DNA from 4 places in the Fischerella sp. JS2 genome. Region 1 is predicted to be linked to each of the others. Evidence: predicted binding sites of a transcription regulator. Region 1 holds the regulator's gene; each other region holds the start of a gene.
What was found. The regulator NtcA, encoded in region 1, controls nitrogen genes in cyanobacteria. The targets are predictions, from matches to a motif close to TNTGTANNNNNNNNTACANA.
Positions count from the first base shown of each region.

Region 2: the regulator NtcA is predicted to act here: its motif matches at 2,029-2,048, upstream of RS893_RS17335 (DUF3155 domain-containing protein).
Region 3: the regulator NtcA is predicted to act here: its motif matches at 1,461-1,480, upstream of glnA (type I glutamate--ammonia ligase).
Region 4: the regulator NtcA is predicted to act here: its motif matches at 1,297-1,316, upstream of RS893_RS06700 (Glu/Leu/Phe/Val dehydrogenase).

Region 1 is NZ_CP135918.1:2,410,029-2,413,228, reverse strand. It holds gene RS893_RS09985 (DUF3084 domain-containing protein) at 1-573, opposite strand, end outside; gene ntcA (global nitrogen regulator NtcA) at 795-1,466, opposite strand; gene fabI (enoyl-ACP reductase FabI) at 2,060-2,836, shown strand; gene hisB (imidazoleglycerol-phosphate dehydratase HisB) at 2,927-3,200, shown strand, end outside.
Region 2 is NZ_CP135918.1:4,081,511-4,084,710, forward strand. It holds gene RS893_RS17325 (PadR family transcriptional regulator) at 125-472, shown strand; gene RS893_RS17330 (cofactor assembly of complex C subunit B) at 527-1,057, shown strand; gene RS893_RS17335 (DUF3155 domain-containing protein) at 1,683-2,000, opposite strand; gene RS893_RS17340 (sensor histidine kinase) at 2,355-3,200, shown strand, end outside.
Region 3 is NZ_CP135918.1:4,779,305-4,782,504, forward strand. It holds gene RS893_RS20325 (TlyA family RNA methyltransferase) at 1-415, opposite strand, end outside; gene apcB (allophycocyanin subunit beta) at 590-1,099, opposite strand; gene glnA (type I glutamate--ammonia ligase) at 1,603-3,018, shown strand.
Region 4 is NZ_CP135918.1:1,600,614-1,603,813, reverse strand. It holds gene RS893_RS06705 (carotenoid oxygenase family protein) at 1-1,092, shown strand, start outside; gene RS893_RS06700 (Glu/Leu/Phe/Val dehydrogenase) at 1,405-2,694, shown strand; gene RS893_RS06695 (hypothetical protein) at 3,061-3,200, shown strand, end outside.

The sequences.
Region 1 (3,200 bases):
TTTAATTTCCTCTAGTTGTCTGTTCCTTTCTTGATAAACGTTTTGTAGCTGGGCTATGGCTTTTTCATATTGATTTGCCACTTGACTCAATTGCTTTTGAGTGCCTTGGAGTTGGGTTTGAGTTTTTGCTTGTTGATTAATTGTACGGTTGAGTTGGGCTTGCGTTTGCTGTTGCTTAGCGTTGGCTGCTTGTAAAGATTTGTTAATTTCTTGCAGATCCTGCTGAGCTTTGGCTTGTTCTTTCCTGGCTTGCTCTAGTTCGGTTTTGGTTGTATCAAGTTGCTGGGTCGTATTTTCTAGTTGTACGCGTTTACGCCTAAGGTCTTTTTGAATATCTTCTAACTCAAAAACTCCTTTACGCAAACCTTCATCAGCTAAAAATAAAATGCCCAGGGTTGATGCAGAAATGCCCAACCCTGTCAAGATTGTTACTAATACAGCTGTATTTTTGGGTCTAAGGTTGAAAAGTGAGAGCCGTTTTTTGCCAACCCGCGTGCCAATGCGATCGCCGACGGTGGCAATAACGCCTCCCAAAATTAAGATTGCAATAATGAGGATGTACCCGGTGGCCATCTGTTTGTATTTACCGAAGAAATCCTTCCAGATACAGCCTACTACTTTCAGGCATTTTCTGTGGCGAATTGCAGGTTGATAAATTACTGGGTAAAGGGGTAAAGAGAAAGGGGAAAAGGAATTAACAAGTATTTATCCATTACCCATTACCTATTACTCATTACCCATTACCTATTTCTACAAGAGTGTCTATATTTCTGAATGCCGCTCTCTGTGTACAATTAAGTGAATTGCCGACTTAGTGTCACAGGTTTGTGGACAGTAATTTTTTTCTTGTGTATGGAAATCATCTTCTTTTCGCGCAAATCGCCTAGTAGTCTAGTGACAGTCACACGAGTCGAACCAATTGCTTCAGCGATCGCCTGATGAGATAGCTTGAGATCAATTGTGATTCCATCTGCACAAGGAAGACCAAAATCTCGACAAAGAATTAATAAGAAACTTATTAATCTTGAACCCATATCGCGGTGAGCGAGAGTTTCAATCATCATCTCTGTCTGAAGAATGCGCGAAGATAAACCCCGCAGCATTAACATCGATAATTCTGGATTTTCCTTGAGTGCTTGTTCCACCTGTTCGATAGGTGCTGAAAGCAATTCCACAGGCGTAAAAGCAACTGCATGATAAAAACGATCAGACTTGTTTCCCGTTAGTAGGGACAAAACCCCAAATACACTGTTTTCTCGCAGTAGCGCTACAGTTATCTCTTCTCCTGCTTCGTACACCCTGGAGAGTTTAACTGCACCTTTTAAGAGAAAATAAACTCTTTCAGCAGGATCGCCGGGGAAAAAGATCGTCTTGTTGCGCTCGAACGATTCCACCACTGGCGGAAACGCTCCAGTCGCCATCTGACGAAAAACATTTGCTAGGGCTTTATCTTGTGTCACGATCATCTATCTCCCTTCCCCTACCCAATGCCAGAAAAACGAATATGGATTTCCTAAGAATACACTCGAAAATTCAATAAAACATTGTCAACCTTTCTGTACTTTCCTATACTTAACCCTTTATCTAATTGATGTTTGTTTAACATGATACAAAATTTGTAGTGCAGGAATCTAGTACTTTTTGTTAGGTACTTCCAAAATTGTAGACAATAAGTTTTTTAAGAAAAAAGTAAGATTCATAGAGAATTTATGAAAACATAAAATGGTAAATTGATGGTAAAAAGCAATTTTGGCACGATGGATGTTGAAAATACGGATGTAAAAACTTAGGGTAATGGAGACGCAAGGGAAACCACAAATAAATTTAGTTACTTACAAAAGAAAAATATCTTTTTCTAAAACCTTTACTCTGTTTAAAAATCCTTTTGATCATTCATCTTTAAAAGAAGCAGTTTGTATCCAATTTTAGTTGGTGCAAGATAGAGTCTCTTCTGTTACATCTACCCTGAAGTACAATCAAAAATCAAATTTATAAAACGAAGACAAACCAAGCTCAGATTCATGTATGCTCCTAATGAAACATCACATCAATAATTTCTATGCTGGATCTGACTGGAAAAAATGCCCTTGTTACAGGCATTGTCAACAACCGCTCTATAGCCTGGGGTATTGCCCAACAACTGCACAAAGCCGGAGCTAACTTGGGGATCACCTACCTACCAGATGAGCGTGGCAAAATGGAGAAAAAGGTTGCTGAACTTGTCGAACCTCTCAACCCAAGTCTGTTTCTCCCTTGCAATGTCCAAGATGACGAACAGATTCAATCTACTTTTGAGACGATCCGCGATAAATGGGGCAAGTTGGACCTTCTCATCCATTCCATTGCCTTTGCCAATAAAGATGATTTGAGTGGAGACTTTAGCCAAACCTCTCGTGAAGGATTTCGTACAGCTTTAGATGTCAGCACCTATTCTTTGGTGCAACTAGCTGGTGCAGCTAAACCTTTGATGATCGCAGGTGGAAGCATAGTTACTCTCTCTTATTTAGGAGCCGTAAGAGCAGTTCCTAACTATAATGTGATGGGAGTTGCCAAGGCAGGATTAGAAGCTAGTGTGCGTTATTTAGCAGCAGAACTCGGTTCTGCCAATATCCGCGTCAATGCCATCTCCGCCGGGCCAATCCGTACTTTAGCTTCTAGTGCCGTTGGCGGTATTTTAGATATGATTCATCATGTCGAGCAAGTAGCTCCCTTGGGACGCACCGTCACACAGATCGAGGTAGGTAATGCAGCAGCGTTCTTGTGTAGCGACTTGGCAAGTGGAATTACAGGACAAGTCCTGTATGTTGATGCAGGATATGAAATTATGGGAATGTAAGAATTTGTTAGTAGTTAGTGGTTAGTAGTTAGTAGTAAATCACTAACCACTAACCACTAACCACTAACTATTAACCACTAACCAAATACTATGCAAATCAGCGATCGCCAAACTCTATCTTCACCCAACAACCTCACACAAACTCCCCGTATTGCTTCTGTACATCGCACTACGGAGGAAACAGATGTCCAGGTTACGATTAATTTGGATGGTACAGGAGTTTGTAATGCAGCTACAGGTATTCCATTTTTAGATCACATGCTACATCAAATTGCCTCCCACGGACTAATAGACTTGGATATCCAAGCCACAGGAGACTTGCACATTGATGACCATCATACCAACGAAGATGTAGGCATTACCT
Region 2 (3,200 bases), 1.7 Mb from region 1:
TGCGCTTGCCAATCCAGCCTAAGTAGCGTTATATACTTACCCAGATAGGGAGTAGCACTATATACTCACAAAAGGGATTGTAGGCTCGACCCTTGGGCATTGTTTTAGCCATTCTTCACTAACCATGAAACTTGAGGATATATATCAATTCTTTGAGAATCCTCCGCCAACTTACCTTTGTCAAGAACTAGCAGTTTGTTATATCTTGTACGTTTTATTACAAGGGGAGTCTTACGGAACCGAGTTAATCCAACGCTTAGAAACTGAATACCCCACCTATCGTCTTTCGGACACCGTACTTTACAGTGCGATTAAGTTTCTCGAAGACTACAAAGCTATTACAGGGTATTGGAAAAAACTCGAAGGACGCGGACGTCCCCGGCGGATGTACCAAGTTTCTTCAGAGTGGATTCCACAAGCACAGGATTTAGCACGTCTTTGGCAACAGTACATAAATGGGAGGACAAATTAACGAATAATTGATAATGAATAAGTCTCCTCCACTCAAGCAGTAAAAACTCACTATATGGATACCGCTATTCTGCCATCCACGTTGTTGCTCACTTTTGTGTTATCGGTCGGATTATTTTTCTTTGTTCGTGCCTCTACTAAAGACCGTACTGAAGTTGCACAACTGGTATCTGAGCAAGACGAAGCTACTTTAATGTCTCAATTAAGGGAGTATTTCCGAGCTAGGTCTTACCGAGTGGCAGCGGTAGACCAAGAACAAAACCAAGTTATATTTGAAGGCAATGTTCGACCCAGTTGGTTTTTAGCAATATTTTTGACTGTGCTGAGTGCTACTGGTATTCTTTGTCTATCACTGGTTTTGTCACAACTTTTCCCTAGCCTGAGTAGTTTTTTTATCGGGATGGTATTGCTATCCCCTGTCAGTGGTATTTTCTACTGGAAAAAAGCTGGAAAGCTTGAAAAGGTATCGCTAAAGGTAGAACAAACTCAGGGCGAATCACCATCCTCAAGTCGAATTACTGTAACTGCCCATCGAGATGAACTGATTGAGTTAAAAAGGGTATTAAAGCTAAAGCCAGGTGAATAGCAACCAAGCTATGAACACCGATGATTCCTTGATGGTACAAGCCGCCTGATTTATCTGTGGAATCAATCCGTCTTGAAAAGCTTGGAGGTTCACCCCGGAACACTGCGCGTAGACGCTTACGCGTCTACAAACTTTTCGTAAAGTCCAAAATTATTTGACTATCTCTGAAATCACTAAATGCAGATTTGTGGGCAGCATTTGTCGGAAATGGAAACAAAAATAACTAATCCCGATTATAGATTATTCTCCACAAGAATTTTAATTCTTGTGGAGAGTAGATTATATTTTGTTTGACAAAGCGGCTTGGCAAATTTTACAAAAATTAATTGGTGGTTTACTTTTCCCTAGAGAACTAGCTCCTAAGCACGTCGTTCACATGACACGAACTCTTTGCTTAGGGAGGAGTCGCTACATTCCCGTTTTTTGTAATCTTTGTCATCCAAACCTCATCCTACAAACATAATAGTTTGGCAGGATTTGATTAATCTTAATCCAGACCGCTAAATTTGACTGGCAAATTAGCTGAAAACTAAAAAAAAATTAAATTTTTATATATCTTTAGCATTTTGCCAGTTAATAATTGTCAAAAGCCACAATCACTATCTACTAAATCGCCTTAGATGTTTCAGCGACTAACCAATGCCATCGGTTCTGGGACAGCAGAAGGTTCTAACGTTCTCAGACTAGGGAATAGGAAATGATTCTCTTCTACATACTGAGCGCCAAATAGCCCCTTTTCAGCCCAAAAGTATCGATCTGTTGTATGTTCGTTGCGCTTTACGAGTAGCAAAGCGGGTGGCAAGATCCCTTCAGCTTGAATAAATTTTCTGGCTGCTGTCACAGGTTTATCTTCGCCGCTTTCAATGCTATATTGGGGCACATGCTCTAAGATACGCCGCCCTTCTTGCCGACGACGGCTCTTCCGCTTTCGTCTCCTTGCCAACCTTTTTTCCTCCTCTTCAAAGCTACAGATTGTAGTTATAGCTACAAAATCCGTCGTAATTATAAAAGTTCTAGTTCAAAAGATCAACAGTTTTTAAACTTTTGATACAAGAAACATAATTTCTCTTAACGTAGATAAATACTTTGGTAAGTATTATGAACAGTGTTGGTGGTTGGTGGTTGGTTATTTATAAACTAAAGCCCAATACCTAATGCCTTCTGTCCTGGTGCCTCCTGCCCTGGTGCCTTCTGCCTTCGGATTAATGCATTAGTTGCAAAATATAGTTAAGCTTTGTTACATATAGAACTCACACTTTTTCCTTGTTTTGTCCTAATTCTGAGCAAGATCTGAAAAATGCTAATGTCTGCCAGTTCTGAATTTATTGCTCTGTGCCGAGAGCAAATGGCGTTACTAGTTCAAGGACTAGGAGCGTCATTAAGTGTTGTATATTTAACACAAGAATTGGTAGAGGCTCCAACCAATGAAGCGAAATTGATTCCATTAGTAGTTTATCCAGAAGCAGTTGGAGGTCAAAGTACAAATGCTCTGGCATTACCAACACTGAATCAAAAGTTATTGACGTCAGCAAAAGATTTTCCTGTCCCATCAAATAGTTCTAAGACAGAAAATAGAACATCAGAGGATTCACCAGAAGAATCTCTTTTAAGCGGCGACAAAATCGTTTTACCTCTGGTTTATGAAGATGTCATGATGGGGCTACTAGTGACAGCTAGAGAAGATAGGGCATGGAATGAACAGGAGCGGAGTCGTATAGAAAGTATAGCCCGAACACTGGCAATAGCCTGTATTTTAGACCAGCGGCGCACATGGTTAGAGGTACAGTTGCATCAACAACAAATTCTGCAAGAGAAACAGCAGGATTTACTAGATAATCTGTTGCATCAATTTCGTAATCCTCTGACAGCATTGCGAACCTTTGGTAAGCTGCTTTTGAAGCGACTGCGGTCGGGAGACCCTAACCGAGAAGTAGCAGAAAGCATTGTGCGGGAAAGCGATCGCCTGCAAGAATTGTTGAAGAAATTTGATGAAGTGATTGATTTGGGGGTAGAGAATTTAGCACCTTTAAAACTACCAGAACAAGAAGAAATATTTGTAGAAGCAACTGTAGAAAAAGAAGACAAACCGCCATTATTGCTACCAGGAACAGGAGAGAAAGAAGCAGATTGCTATCTTGCTGAT
Region 3 (3,200 bases), 2.4 Mb from region 1:
CAGGCGTTAGATAGCGTAAATTCGTGCGTTCTTTCAAAATAACTCGTGGGTCATTACGTAACTTCCAGTCAACTTGTCCGTAACCGACATCAACACCATAAACTAACTTTGCCCCAGCTTGCAGGAGACAATCAGTAAAACCCCCTGTAGAAATGCCACCATCTAAACAAACACGACCTTCTACAGTGATAGCAAACTCTTGCAGCGCTTTGGCAAGTTTTTCACCCCCACGAGAAACAAAACGCGATCGCTCCTTAACCTTAACCTCAGCAGCAACCTCAACCTCTGTCCCCGGCTTATCAACAAGCTTACCATCAACAGTCACTTCTCCCGCTTGAATTAACCGTTGTGCCTGTTGCCTAGAAGAACATAAATCAAGTTCTACCAATAAAACATCCAATCTCTTCTTTGCCAATCTTCCCTTGGTGTCCTTCACGCCTTTATGGTTCGTATAAAAAACTAACCTCCCAGGCCTGAACTTTGCTAACACAACATCTTAATTAGAGTGCGCTGACAAAGCTCCAACCTGAGGAGGCTGACTCTATCTTATACCAATCGAGCAGGCAAAAAGCCTGCTTGTATAGAAGGACTAAATATCCTTCTCACTCAACTCGCTGGTCATGTAGTCAAACGGCTCATCTACAAAGCTAGCACCACTAACACCAGCTTCTGCCAATTGCTGCTTGACAATATCCTTCATAATTTGGATACCACGAACTGTAGGGCCAATGGGAACACCCAAAGAATTATAAGTTTCCCGTAAACCTTGCAGCACACGCTCATCCAGTACATCCATACTGCCAGCAACAATCGCATAAGTAGCATAGCGCAGGTAGTAATCCATATCCCGCAGACAAGCCGCATACCGCCGGGTAGTGTAGGCATTACCGCCGGGACGAATCAACTCTGGCTGTTCATCAAATAATTGCGAACCAGCCTGCTTGACAATTGCTGCCGCATTTGCATTAATAGCTCCTGCGGCTTGTACTCGTGCTGTCCCACTTTCAAAATAGGACTTGAGACTGTCGATCGCATTCCGGTCAAAATACCGCCCAGCAACGTCATAATTCTTAATTAAACTTGTGACTGCATCCCGCATTCCTTTATCTCCCAATCATTGCTATTTATGGTTTGATATTTATTTGACTGCTTTTGCAAGCGGCTAATTTTTGTGCCAATGAAATTAACAGTTATCAGTTATGAGTTATCAGTTATCAGTTTTATCACTTGATAACGTCCCTCCACCAATATGGAAGGCGTTGTATGACGGGTAACAACCCCGCACCATATACCTGATAACTGTTCACTGTTCACTGTTCACTGATTAAAAGAAGCTCAAGCACAAAAACAATGTATGCGCTACTTAAAGGATTCTATGCCAAAGTTGGCCTCGTGAGATGAACTGTCAAGTTTTGTAGAGTTTGTTCAGCAAAAGTGAACATAACCTATAAACATGATATTCTGTAACAAAAAATACAAAATATCTCAAATTTATATCCTTAGGATATTTCAGGTGTCTTTAATGATTTGGGTTCATCAAGCAAGGTCAGCGTGCATTAACATTGTGGTTTACTGTACTAAATTGGCGGAGAAGGAGTAACCATGACAACCCCACAAGACGTCCTGAAGATGATTCGGGACAACAACATTCAGATGATCGATCTGAAATTCATCGATATGCCAGGGATATGGCAGCACCTGACAGTCTTTCACAATCAAATCGATGAAAGTAGCTTCACAGACGGCGTACCCTTCGATGGTTCCAGTATCCGGGGTTGGAAAGCTATTAACGAATCAGACATGGCAATGGTTCTCGATCCAAACACTGCCTGGATCGACCCATTCATGAAAGAACCGACTCTTAGTATCATTTGTAGTATCAAAGAACCCCGTACGGGCGAATGGTACAGTCGTTGTCCTCGTGTGATTGCTCAAAAAGCAGTAGATTATCTGGTTTCCTCCGGTCTTGGTGACACAGCCTTCTTTGGTCCTGAAGCTGAATTTTTCATCTTTGATGATGTCCGTTTTGACCAAAACTCTCATGAAGGCTACTACTACGTAGACTCAGTTGAAGGGCGTTGGAATTCCGGTAAACAAGAAGGTCCCAACTTGGGTTACAAACCCCGCTACAAAGAGGGTTATTTCCCAGTGCCCCCCACCGATACTTTCCAAGATATTCGTACAGAAATGCTGCTGACAATGGCAAAATGCGGCGTGCCTATTGAAAAGCAGCACCACGAAGTAGCTACTGGTGGTCAGTGCGAACTTGGTTTTCGCTTTGGTAAGTTAATTGAAGCTGCCGACTGGCTGATGACTTACAAATACGTCATCAAGAACGTAGCCAGGAAATATGGTAAAACTGTCACCTTCATGCCTAAGCCTGTCTTCCAAGACAATGGTTCTGGGATGCATACCCACCAATCAATTTGGAAAGACGGTCAACCCCTGTTCGCAGGCGATAAATACGCTGGTTTGAGTGAAACAGCATTGCATTACATCGGTGGCATTCTCAAGCACGCACCAGCACTGTTGGCAATTACCAACCCGACCACTAACTCTTACAAGCGCCTAGTACCTGGTTATGAAGCACCTGTGAACTTGGCTTACTCTCAAGGGAATCGTTCTGCTTCTATTCGTATTCCTCTGTCTGGTACTAACCCCAAAGCCAAGCGCTTAGAGTTCCGTTGTCCTGATGCGACTTCTAACCCCTACTTGGCATTTGCTGCCATGCTTTGTGCTGGTTTAGATGGTATCAAGAACAAAATTGATCCTGGCTCACCTCTGGATAAAAACATTTATGAACTTTCTCCAGAAGAACTGGCGAAAGTTCCCTCCACTCCTGGTTCTTTAGAATTAGCATTGGAAGCACTAGAGAAAGATCATGCTTTCTTGACCGAACCTGGTGTATTCACCGAAGACTTCGTTGAAACTTGGATTTCTTACAAGCTAGACAATGAAGTTAACCCAATGCGTTTACGTCCTCATCCTTACGAATTTGCTCTTTACTACGATTGTTAATTTGAAAGGGTTAGTAGTTAGTAGTTAGTAGTTAGTGAGTATCGGTTGCTCGCCTGCTGTTAGCTACTTATCTAATGATTTTCTATTTAACCAAACTTAGCTATTTGAGAGCATTAATTTAGCCACCTTTATTTGGTGGCTTTTTTAATAGCTATTTGCTGGTTTTTGTTCATTGGTCTTTA
Region 4 (3,200 bases), 810 kb from region 1:
AATGTCATCTACTGGGGTAATAAGCTACTGGCTCTTTGGGAAGCAGCAGAACCCCATCGCCTCGATCCCCATACACTAGAAACTTTGGGCAAGGAATACTTTAACGGTGTGCTGTCAGAAGGTGAAGCTTTTAGCGCCCATCCCCGTTTTGATCCTAGTTGTGAGTTTGATGATGGTAAACCTTGTTTAGTAAACTTTTCTATCAAGCCGGGTCTATCTACAACTTTTACTATTTTTGAGTTAGACACAAAAGGCAAGATTATTAGAAAGCACGCCCATAGTGTACCAGGTTTCGCTTTTATCCACGATTTTGCTATTACTCCGAATTACTGCATATTCTTTTATAATCCTGTAACTTTTAATCCCATACCTTTTGCATTGGGAATGCGTGGTGCAGGCGAATGTATTAAGTTTCAACCCAATCAACCGACGCGAGTGATTATTATTCCTCGCCGAACCCTTAATAAGGACGGACTAAGGGGAGTGCAAATTCTCGAAACTCATTCTGGGTTTGTGTTTCACCATGCCAATGCTTTTGAACAAGGTAACGAGATTATCATCGACTCTATTTGTTACGAATCTCTACCAGAAGTTGAACCAGAAAGTGATTTTCGACAGACTAATTTTGATGCTCTCAAGCCTGGACAACTCTGGCGTTTTCACCTCAATCTCCAAGAACAGACTGTACGGAGAAACTTGTTAGAAAGCCGTTGTTGTGAATTTCCGACTTTGCATCCTCAAAAAGTTGGGCGATCGCATCGCTATTTGTATATTGGTGCTGCTCATGCTCCTAGTGGTAATGCTCCCTTGCAAGCGTTTTTGAAGATGGATCTGGAGTCAGGAGAACGGCAATTATGGAGTGCTGCACCCAGAGGCTTTGCTAGCGAACCAGTATTTGTACCCCGTCCCTATTCTCAAAGGGAAGACGATGGTTGGGTGTTAGCTTTGGTTTATGATGCTAGTTGCGATCGCTCAGATGTTGTAATTTTAGATGGCCGTAATTTCAACCAGGGGGCAGTAGCAAAATTACATCTAAAACACCATATCCCTTATGGTTTACACGGTAACTTTACTCCTGAAGTGTTTGTTTAAATTCTTTGTGTCTTAGTATCTTTGTAGTGAATAATTACCAAAGCCAAGGGGCAAACTTAACTATTTTTTCACTTCAAAGACAAAATCAAATAGGAAATGAACACAGATAACAAGTATGTTTTTTATCTGTGTTCATCTATGTGTATCTCTGGTTACACTATCTTACTACCTTTGGACTAGCCAAAAAAGCTACATCTAGAGAAAAATGTAACATAAACTACAAAATTTCTATTTTTTTCTAAAAAAAAGGCTAGTCTAGACATACAGATCCGGTTCGATAAGGATTTTGTAGAACCGTGATTGGGAGAATCTATGATTTCAACATCTCTACAACCACTGGAAGCTCCTTCTCCAGCGTATATTTGCCCACTAGACCAGGCTTGTAGCTACCTGGAAGCAGCAGGACGAGAATTAAAGCTAGATCAAGGTCTGTTGGAAGTACTTAGTCATCCACGTAAAGTAGTTACAGTGTCGATTCCCGTAAAACGGGATAGTGGCGAAATACAGATTTTGGCAGGACATCGGGTGCAGCACTGCGATGTTTTAGGTCCCTATAAGGGTGGGACTCGTTACCATCCGGCGGTGACGCTACGAGAGGTATCAGCTTTGGCAATGTTAATGACCTGGAAATGTGCGCTACTTGGTATTCCCTACGGTGGTGCTAAAGGAGGCATTGCTCTAGATCCAAAACGTTACAGTGTTGGTGAACTAGAACGAATCACACGACGTTACACCAGCGAATTAATCAAAGATATTGGACCTAGTATAGACATCCCTGCACCGGATATGGGTACTTCTGCCCGGGAAATGGCTTGGATGATGGATACTTACTCTGTGAATGTTGGTCATGCTGTGCCAGGAGTTGTAACTGGTAAACCCCTGTCTATCGGTGGTTCACGGGGACGGGAAATGGCAACGGGACGCGGCGTAATGATTATTGTTAGGGAAACGCTAGTTGATCGAGGTAAATCCTTAGCGGATGTGCGAGTAGTGATCCAGGGTTTCGGGAATGTAGGCGGGGCAGCGGCTTTATTATTCCACGAAGCCGGAGCGAAGGTGATAGCTGTTGCGACTGGATCTGGAGGAGTTTATTCCAAAGAAGGTCTTGATATCCCTGCTTTGAAAGCTTATGCGACTGAGAACCGTAGAAGTGTTGTTGGTTTCCCAGATGCAGTACCAATTAGCAATGCTGAGTTACTAACTTTACCCTGTGATGTGTTGATTCCCGCAGCTTTGGAAAACCAGATTACAGAAGAAAATGTAAATCAGGTGCAAGCCAAGATAGTTGCAGAGGCGGCTAATGGCCCAGTAACTCTAATGGCAAGCCAAGCACTAGAAGCACGGGGTGTAACTGTATTACCGGACATCTTAGCAAACGCTGGCGGCGTAGTGGTGAGTTATCTAGAGTGGGTGCAAGGTCTTTCTTACGTATTTTGGGATGAGGAACGCGTTAACCGTGAAATGGAACACTTAATGGTGCAAGCATATCGCCAAGTGATCAAACACTCAAAGACAAGGCAAATTTCTCTAAGGTTGGCAGCTTATACTTTGGGAGTTGGTCGGGTTGCCCAAGCGCTTACTGATAGAGGCTTGTATCCTTGAATTTAGCAGATAAGATCAAGCATATCGACCACCGATACACACAGATACACACAGATAGATTATCGGTGTTTATCTGTGTGCATCTGCGAAAAGTTTGTAGACACGGAGTGGCTTAAGGCTAGGGTGCGGAGGTTTCCTCCGTACTCTTACGAGAAGTCGCTTACGCGCCTACGCGCAGCGTCCCGGAGGGAACCTCAAAGCTTTTCAAGAGAGTGTTCGTTTCTCCCAAAAACGCTGGGCGATCGCTTAAACTCTTCCTAAGTACTTTTTTATTCCTGTAGCAGCCACAAAAGCAAATTTAATTTGTTTTTTAAAATTAAAATACGAGAAACACGCAACTTGCACTATGAAGGGAGTATCTAGGCCGTGCAGCCTGACTTACTAGGCTTGGAAATAACTAAGGGAGAACTAAAACGTTTAACTGGTGTCAAACCAGAAATTTTTCTCCTACCTTCTATGATGGCAAATCGTGGACAGCGATTTGCATTTTTGATGAAGGAAGTGCG